DNA from 3 places in the Azospirillum sp. NS33 genome. Region 1 is predicted to be linked to each of the others. Evidence: riboswitches for the same ligand, from Rfam matches in the RefSeq annotation. Region 1 holds a riboswitch; each other region holds the start of a gene.
What was found. A riboswitch is a leader RNA that binds a small molecule or an ion and turns the genes downstream of it on or off. The one in region 1 is predicted to bind thiamine pyrophosphate.
Positions count from the first base shown of each region.

Region 1 (2,964 bases):
CGCCCGACTGCTGGTTGCGGCGGGAGGTCAGCGCGTTGACCCGGTCCTGAAGATCGTGAGCCTCGGAGTGCAGCACGTAGATCCGGTTCTGCAGGCTGTCCAGGCCGGCGCTGCGTTCGAGCGCCCGCGGCATCAGGTCTTTCAAGATGAAGGCGACGGGCACGGCCACCGACATGATGACCAGGATGGCGACCAGAAGCATCGTCGTGTTCGACATGGGGTGTCCCGTCCATCCCCGGTCGCGGCGGTTTCGACCCGTCACGCTGGTGTCGCGCAATCCACAGCTACGGCACCGTCGCCCATTTGGCGCCTTGTTCGAGAATCGCTCATCCGACATAAAACGTCAACGAAATGTCGCGGAATGTCGCGGTCGCGCATTATCATTATCTGCAACGACAACACGGCACCCCCTTGTGTCACAGCCGTGCGGTGTCCGGCACCGGCGCCGCCAGGGCCGCCGCGGTCACCCGCCGGACGGCGTCGCGCACCGGCCCGTCGTGTGGCGGATCCGCCAGGCTGGTCAGCCAGCGCTCCGGCGGGCGGCGGCCGGCGGAGCGCGCCCATGTCAGCGCCCGCAGCACCGCCTCGGCGCCGGGCGTCGGCGGAACCGCCGGGTCGATCCCGTTGAGGGTCGCCCAGACCCCGGCCCAGCACCGCGCCACCGACCACGGATTGTATCCGCCGCCGCCCAGCACGAGGCGGCGCGGGGCCAGCGCGGTGACCGCCGCCACCGCCGCCCACAGCGCCCCGTTGCTCAGGGCCAGCCGGCTCAGCGGGTCGTCGGCGAGGGCGTCGGCGCCGCATTGGAGAACCAGGGCGTCGGCGGCGAAGGCCCGGCCGAGGGGCCGCAGCGCGTGGTCGACCACATGGGCCAGCTCCCGGTCGTTGAAGCCTTCGGGGACCGGAAGGTTGCGGGCGCTGCCGCCGGCCCGGTCGGAGGAGCGGCCGGTGAAGGGCCACCGGCCCTCCTCATGCACGGACACCGTCAGCACGCGGGGATCGCCGGCGAACGCGGCCTCCACCCCGTCGCCGTGGTGGGCGTCGAGGTCGACGTACAGCACACGCTCCAGCCCACCGTCGAGCAGCGCCAGGATGGCGAGAACGGGATCGTTGAGGTAACAGAACCCGCTGGCCCGGTCGGGCCGGCCGTGATGGGTACCGCCAGCCGGGCTGTAAACCGTCGCCGCAGCCCCCGACAGCAGGAGGCGCGCGCCCAGGAGCGATCCGCCGGCGGCCGTGGCCGGGCGCCGGAACATTCCGGGGAACAGCGGGTTGCCGAGACGGCCGAGGTCGTGGCGTAGGGCCGTTTCGGCGTCCACCGCCTGCTCCGCGTCGGCGCGCATCAGCGCGGCGACGTAGGCGGGATCGTGGAACCGGGCGAGGTCCTGCGGACTGGCCATCGGGCTGTCGCGGTAGGCGGCGTCGGGCAGCCAGCCCATGGCGCGGCAGAGGTCGACGACCGTCGCCAGGCGGGGGATCGCCAGCGGGTGCTTGGCGCCGTACCCGGGGGTGCGGTGGATCGCGCTGCCGATGAACACCGATGGTTCCGTCATGCGGCAATGTGGTGGCGCGGGCCGGCCCGGCGTCAAGCGGTCCTTGCCGCGACCGGGTGCCTGGGCCATAGTCCCGGCACATCACTGGGGGGAGCCGATGGTCGGCTGAGAGGTCCCGTCAACCGGGACGACCCCTGGAACCTGATCCGGTTCGTACCGGCGTAGGGACCAGTGAGCCATGCACGCGCCCGTCCGACCCGCGTCGTCCGACGCGCCCCTCGCCGTCACCGTCGCCAACGCACGCCTCACCTATGGCGGGGCGCCGCTCTACGAGAATCTCACCCTGCGGCTGGAGCCGGGGGCGGTCACCTGCCTGCTCGGGCCGAGCGGCGTCGGCAAGACGACGGTCCTGCGCATGATCGCCGGCCTGGCCGCTCCCGAACCGCCGACCGTGATCGCCACCGGGGACGGCCTGCCACTGGCCGGCCGCATCGCGTACATGGCCCAGCAGGACCTGCTGCTGCCGTGGCTCGGCGTGCTCGACAATGTCCTGCTGGGCGCCCGGCTGCGCCGCGCCGCCCGCACCCCCGCCGTGGTCGCCCGCGCCCGCGACCTGCTGGACCGTGTCGGCCTGGCGGATCGCGCCGGCGACCGCCCGGCCGCCCTGTCGGGCGGCCAGCGCCAGCGCGTGGCGCTGGCCCGCACGCTGATGGAGGACCGTCCGCTGGTGCTGATGGACGAGCCGTTCTCCGCGCTGGACGCCATCACCCGGCTCCGCCTCCAGGCCCTGGCGGCGGAGCTGCTGGCCGGGCGCACCGTCCTCCTGGTGACCCACGACCCGCTGGAGGCGCTGCGCATCGGCGACCGCATCCACGCCATGACCGGCCAGCCCGCCACCATCGGGCCGGCGCTGCATCCGCCGGGAGTGGCGCCGCGCCCGGTCGACGACCCCGCGCTGCTGGCGCTGCAGGGCGAACTGCTGCGGAGGCTGGCGGCATGAGCCGGGCCCTGCGGGCCGCCATCATCCTGGCCGTGCTGGCGGCGGGATGGCAGGCCGTGGTCTGGCTGAGCGGCGTGCCCCGCTTCATCCTGCCGGGACCCGGGGCGGTCGCGGTGGCGGTGCAGCGCCACGCCGGGCTGCTGGCCCACCACGCCGCGTACACCCTGGCGGAGATCCTGCTGGGCCTGGCCCTGGGCGTCGCCCTCGGCTTCGCCAGCGCGCTCGCCCTGGCGAGCTCGCGCATGACCCGGCGCTGGCTGCTGCCGGTGCTGGTGGTCAGCCAGGCGATCCCGGTGTTCGCCCTGGCCCCGCTGCTGGTGCTGTGGCTGGGCTACGGCATGGCCTCGAAGGTCGCCATGGCGACCTTGATCATCTATTTCCCGGTCACCGCCGCGCTGTTCGACGGGCTGCGGCGCACCGACCCCGGCTGGATCGATCTCGCCCGCACCATGGACGCCACGCCGGCCGCCG
Region 1 is NZ_BAAKJB010000002.1:279,424-282,387, reverse strand. Features, by position in the region: gene AC6H2I_RS03915 (hypothetical protein) at 1-217, opposite strand, end outside; gene AC6H2I_RS03910 (acetoin utilization protein AcuC) at 417-1,538, opposite strand; TPP riboswitch at 1,631-1,739, shown strand; gene AC6H2I_RS03905 (ABC transporter ATP-binding protein) at 1,732-2,493, shown strand; gene AC6H2I_RS03900 (ABC transporter permease) at 2,490-2,964, shown strand, end outside.

Region 2 (2,964 bases), on a different contig from region 1:
GCCAGCGCCGCACGGACCGCCTCGGCGGTGCGGGCGCCGCCGGCCACCGCGTCCAGCACCATGCGCATGCCGTCGTACTGGCCCAGCGCGAAGGCGTCGGGCTCGGCGTCGAAGGCGGCGCGGTACGCGGCGGTGAATCGCTCCATCGCAGGCGAGCCGCCGGACACCGGCGACGCCGCGGTCTCCGCGCACACGCCCTTCAGCTCGGCCGGCCGCAGCAGGGCGGCCGTGCTCGGCTGATGCATGGCGGACCCGGCCACGATGGGCAGATCGACGCCGTGCGCCGCGGCCTGCCGGATGAAGAGTGCGGTCGGTCCGGAATGGAGATGCAGGACCAGGGCGTCGGGCTTGGCGGCGAGCGCCTTGCTGATGGCCGGCAGCAGGTCCTTGGCGGCGGGATCCACCCCCTCCTCGTAGACCACCTCGGCGCCGAGGCGGGCGAACTGCTCGTCGAGGTGGGCCTTGCCGCTCTGACCGTAGGCGGTGGTCTGATAGATGATGGCCGGGCGCGTGCGGCCCAGCTCCTCCACCACGTAGCGGGCGTGGGCCCGCTTGGTCACCGCGTCGCCCGGGAAGAACCGGAAGACCCAGGGGTTGCCCTGCTCGGTGATGGCGGCGGTGCCGGACACCGTCACCAGCGGCACGCCGTAGTCGCGGGCCAGCGGAAGCATCGCCAGCATCTGCGTCCCCAGCATGCTGGCGGCCACCGCGCCGACCGTGTCGCCGGACCCGACGGCGCGCTCCAGCGCGGTCACCGCCGCCTCCGGGGAGGTTCCCGTGTCGGCCACATCCGATGCCACGGTGACGCCCGCCGGCGACGAGTCCTGCAGCGCCAGCACGGCCCCGTTGCGCTGGCTCGTGCCCTCCAGCGAGAGGAAACCGGTGAGCGGAACGAGGACGGGGAAGGTGAGCGTCTCGGCCCGCACGGCGCCGGCGCAGGCGACGCTCAGGAGTAGGACGCACGCACGGTTCCGCCGCATGACAGTCTCCTCTTCGCCGGAGGGGGTGCTGTGCGGCGCGGCGGGGCTGCACCCGGCCGTCGCACGGCTCCCTTCGCCGGCATGACCCGGATCAGGTTCGATGGGTGTTTCTCAGCCCGCCTGTGCGGGCACCCCAGCCGTTCGGTGAGGAACAGTCGCAAGCCGTCCCATGGGTGTCAAGGCCGCCCTGGCGCGCCACCGCATCGTGAAACCGCGGTGGCATGCCACGTCTGCGGCCCGCCGCGTTGTCGACGGGGCGTGCCGTCTGCTACATGTTGGTGATGCCCACACCCCGCCGCCGCACCGGATCCCGCCGGGTCGCCGACCCCGACCAGTTCGATCTGCTCGACTATCCCGAGCCGACGGCGGTCCTCATCACCTATTCCGGACGCACGGTCGATCTGGAACGCCCCGATTTCCGCCATTTCGAGATCGAGGACATCGCCCGCCCGCTGGCCTATCAGTGCCGCTTCGTCGGCAACACCGTGGCCTATTTCAGCGTGGCCCAGCACTGCGTGCTGGCCAGCCACGTGGCCCCGCCCGGCTACGCCTACGACGCCCTCATGCACGACTGCGAGGAAGCGTTCACCGGCGACTGGCCGACGCCCTGGAAGGTGCGCATCGGGCGCGACACCATCCGCGCCGCGATCGCGCCGATCAAGCAGGCCTTGGCCAAGCGGTTCGGCTTCCGCTATCCGGAACCGAAGGCGGTGAAGCTGTCCGACCAGCGGGCGCTGGCGACGGAACTGCGCGACCTCTGCGCTCCGCACCGGGTCAACTGGCAGGACCTGCCGGCCCCCTCCCCCGACCCCATCGTCCCGCTCGGGCCGGAGGACGCCATGGCCGCCTTCCTCGCGCGCTACCGCGACCTGCGGCCCCAGGGCTGAACGTCAGGCGCGGCCGCCGGTGTGGTCGCCGTCACCGCGGCCGCCGCGCTTTCCCACGCCGAGCCCCATGCCCGGCGTGTCGCCACCGTCGGCCTCCCCGGCGCAGCGCTCCGCCAGCTCGCGGATGGCGCCGCGGATCTCGGGATTGCGGATGTGCTGGAAGTAGCGGGCGAGCATGAGCGCCTCGCGCGATTGCAACGTGCCTTCCGCCTCCGCCGCGGCCTCTTCCGGCCGGCCGGCCGCCGCGGCCTCCCGCGCCAGGGTGCGCTCTTCCAGCCCTTCGAAGAACACCGACACCGGCACCTTGAAGAACTGCGCCAGCTTGTAGAGCCGGCTGGCCGAGACGCGGTTGAAACCGCGCTCGTATTTCTGGAGCTGCTGGAACGTCAGGCCCAGGGACGACGCCACGTCGCTCTGCGACAGGCCGGCCAGCATGCGCAGCTCGCGCAGCCGCTGCCCGACGAAGACGTCGACATCGTTGAGGCCTTCCTTCTTCTCACGTCCGCGTTTTTTCACAATATCCCCCGTATCCGGGAAAGCCGGGCCCGACACCGCCCGGCGAGAGACGATTGGTGCTCGGGCGCGCGGGATGCGGCCGGTCGGCACGCGCTTGAACGCCAAAACAGCGGGCAACCGGATTCGGCTTCACCCGGTCGTTGAAAATGAGCTATGCCCGGTCCGGTAAGCTGTCAACCGGCGCCCTTGCGGATACACCCTTTGATCCGTAGCCTTCCATCCGGGCGCCGCGCCGGACGAGCGCGCTTGCCCGGGGTCCCCGCACCGCCGCGCCCCGGCCACAGGCCAGCGGCAGGCCGGCGGCAGGCCAGCGGCAGGATGGTCCCCCGGTAGGCAGATTTTGCCGGGCGCCCGGCAAATTCTGCCCATGAATTAACCTTCCATTCATCAAGACTTTACTAGCATGCACCGGACATTGCCCTCCGGCGCAGAACTTGCAGTCCGCTCGGCTCCCATCTTTGGGACCATCGGTTGCGAACCCCGATCGCGGGGGGCCGGAGCCACCCGATCGGGGACGACGCGTGAACAACCTGCTGCAGACCTTGCGCAATCTCGGGCCGACGCGCCTCGCGGCGATCGGC
Region 2 is NZ_BAAKJB010000007.1:88,442-91,405, reverse strand. Features, by position in the region: gene AC6H2I_RS08775 (ABC transporter substrate-binding protein) at 1-980, opposite strand, end outside; TPP riboswitch at 1,032-1,126, opposite strand; gene AC6H2I_RS08770 (transcriptional regulator) at 1,262-1,867, shown strand; gene AC6H2I_RS08765 (helix-turn-helix domain-containing protein) at 1,871-2,383, opposite strand; gene fliF (flagellar basal-body MS-ring/collar protein FliF) at 2,905-2,964, shown strand, end outside.
Region 2: linked by a shared signal. The riboswitch ahead of AC6H2I_RS08775 (ABC transporter substrate-binding protein) and the one ahead of AC6H2I_RS03905 (ABC transporter ATP-binding protein) in region 1 are both predicted to bind thiamine pyrophosphate.

Region 3 (2,964 bases), on a different contig from region 1:
CAGGCCGAGATGCTCCTTGGGCGTGACGTAGCAGAGCATGGCGGTGCCGAACCAGCCGATCATCGCCGCGCCGATGCCGCTGGTGATGTGGTCGTAGCCGGGTGCTATGTCGGTGGTCAGCGGCCCCAGGGTGTAGAACGGCGCCTCGCCGCACACGGCCAGCTGCTTGTCCATGTTGGCCTTGATCTTGTGCATGGGGACGTGGCCCGGCCCCTCGATCATCACCTGGACGTCGTGGGCCCAGGCGATCCGGGTCAGCTCGCCCAGGGTCTCCAGCTCGGCGAACTGGGCGGCGTCGTTGGCGTCGGCGATCGAGCCCGGGCGCAGCCCGTCGCCCAGCGAGAAGGCGACGTCGTACGCCTTCATGATCGCGCAGATCTCCTCGAAGTGGGTGTAGAGGAAATTCTCCTGGTGGTGGGCCAGGCACCACTTCGCGAGGATCGAGCCGCCGCGCGAGACGATGCCGGTGACGCGGCGCGCCGTCAGCGGGATGTGGGCGAGGCGGACGCCGGCGTGGATGGTGAAGTAGTCCACCCCCTGCTCGGCCTGCTCGATCAGGGTGTCGCGGACGATCTCCCAGCTCAGGTCCTCGGCCTTGCCGTTCACCTTCTCCAGCGCCTGGTAGATCGGCACCGTGCCGATGGGCACGGGGGCGTTGCGCACGATCCATTCGCGGATGGTGTGGATGTTGCGCCCGGTGGACAGGTCCATCACCGTGTCGGCGCCCCAGCGGATGCCCCAGACCAGCTTGTCGACCTCGTCGGCGACCGAGGACAGCACCGCGGAGTTGCCGATGTTGGCGTTGATCTTGGTGAGGAAGTTGCGGCCGATGATCATCGGCTCGGATTCGGGGTGGTTGACGTTGCAGGGGATGATGGCGCGGCCGCGCGCCACCTCGTCGCGCACGAACTCCGGCGTGACGTAGTCGGGGATGCTGGCGCCGAAGCTCTCGCCGTCGCGGGCCGCGGCCTCCGCGGCGCGGGCGCGGCCGAGGTTCTCGCGGATCGCCACGTACTCCATCTCCGGCGTGACGATGCCGGCGCGGGCGTAGTGGAGCTGGGTGACGTTGCCCCCCGCCCGGGCCCGCTGGGGCCGGCGGCCGGCCCGGTCGAACAGCGGCACCGGGCTTTCCTCCCCGGCCTTCAGCCCGTTGTCCTCGGGACGCACGGAGCGGCCGTCGTACGCCTCGGTGTCGCCGCGCGCTTCGATCCAGGCGCGGCGCAGCTCGGGCAGGCCCGTGCGGATGTCGACGCTGTGGGCGGGGTCGCTGTAGGGGCCGGAGGTGTCGTAGACGCGCACCGGCGGCTCGCCGCAGTCCGGCTCCAGGTCGATCGCGCGCATGGCGACGCGCAGCTCGGGGAAGCGGCTGCCGGCGACGTGGACCTTGCGGGAGGACGGCAGCGGGCCGGTGGTGACGGCGAAGCGGTCGGGGGTGAGGCTGTCAGGCATAGCGAGGGATCTCCATCGGTCGAGACGAGGAGATCCGGGTGCTGTGACGGGGGTGGGGAGTGTGGTGGACGGCCGGCCTTCGGGCTGTCGCCCGCGCGCATGACGGTCCCCGCTTTCCGTTCCCTACGCCGGTACGACCCGGATCAGGTTCGAAGGGTTCACGCGCGCGTACAGCGTTATCTCAGCCCCTTGCCGGGGCTCCCCTTGGAAGCGCGGTCAGTTTGGCATACGGAATGCGGAAGTCAATCGCGTTGTGGCGCTGGGGGGCGTGGCTCCGGTGGCCACGACGCGAAACGCATCTGGGGGCGGGGTGAAGAAGGTGAAGCAACGGTTCGACCGCGACCCTTGGAGCCGACTTCAGCGGTCCAGCAATGGCTCCGGCCATGGACGCGACAGATCGATGTCCGGGCAAGCTTTCCGTAGCGCGTCCGCCGCGTCCCATATGGTGTCGCTCCCGAAGATACCCTTCATCGCGCCGACCAGGGCACTCTCCTCGAAATCAACGGGCAATGTTGTGCTCATCCAGAAATGACCACCCCCCTCGCCGCGCAGTCGTGGCTGACGCAGAACACCGAGTGCACCCGCGTAGGCCCGGACCGCGGCATGTTCGGACACCCGCCCCGCCAGGGCCAACAGCGCCGACCCCAGCGCCCCGCACCGCCCGGGGTCCCGCGTCCCCCGCAGATCCGCGCACAGGGCCGCCGCCAGCGCGTCCGAGTCCGCCGCCCGCCCCGCCAGGGCCGCCAGACCCGACCCCAGCGCCCGGCACTGGTCGGGGTACTCTGCCCCCCGCAGATCCGCGCGCAGGGCCGCCGCCAGACCGTCTGCATCCGACACCCGACCCGCAAGACCCGCAAGACCCGCCCCCAGTGCCTCGCACTGGTCGGTGACCCACTCCCCCCGCAGCACCGCGCGCAGGTCCGCAGCCAGACCGTCCGCGTCCGACACCCGATCCGCCAGGGCCGCAAGACCCGCCCCCAGCGCCCCGCACCGGACGGGGTCCACCGTCCCGCGCAGATCCGCGCGCAGGTCCGCAGCCAGACCGTCCGCATCCGGCACCCGACCCGCCAGGGCCGCCAGACCCGCCCCCAACGCCCGGCACTGGTCGGGGTCCCGCATCTCCCGCAGATCCGCGCGCAGGGCCGCCGCCAGACCGTTCGCGTCCGACACCCGCCCCGCCAGGGCCAACAGCGCCGACCCCAGCGCCTCGCACTGCCCGGAGTCCCGCGTCCCCCGCAGATCCGCGAGCAGGGCCGCCGCCAGACCGCCCCCGTCCGGCACCCGCCCCGCCAGAGCCGCCAGACCCACCCCCAGCGCCCCGCACTGCCCGGGGTCCCGCGCCCCCCGCAGATCGGCGCGCAGGGCCGCCGCCAGACCGTTCGCGTCCGACACCCGCCCCGCCAGAGCCGCCAGACCCGCCCCCACCGCCCCGCACTGCCTGCGGTCCTCCGTTCCCCGCAGATCCGCGCGCAGGGCCGCCGCCAGCGCGTCCGGGTCCGACACCCGACCCGCCAG
Region 3 is NZ_BAAKJB010000045.1:10,368-13,331, forward strand. Features, by position in the region: gene thiC (phosphomethylpyrimidine synthase ThiC) at 1-1,449, opposite strand, end outside; TPP riboswitch at 1,552-1,664, opposite strand; gene AC6H2I_RS27105 (nSTAND1 domain-containing NTPase) at 1,807-2,964, opposite strand, start outside.
Region 3: linked by a shared signal. The riboswitch ahead of thiC (phosphomethylpyrimidine synthase ThiC) and the one ahead of AC6H2I_RS03905 (ABC transporter ATP-binding protein) in region 1 are both predicted to bind thiamine pyrophosphate.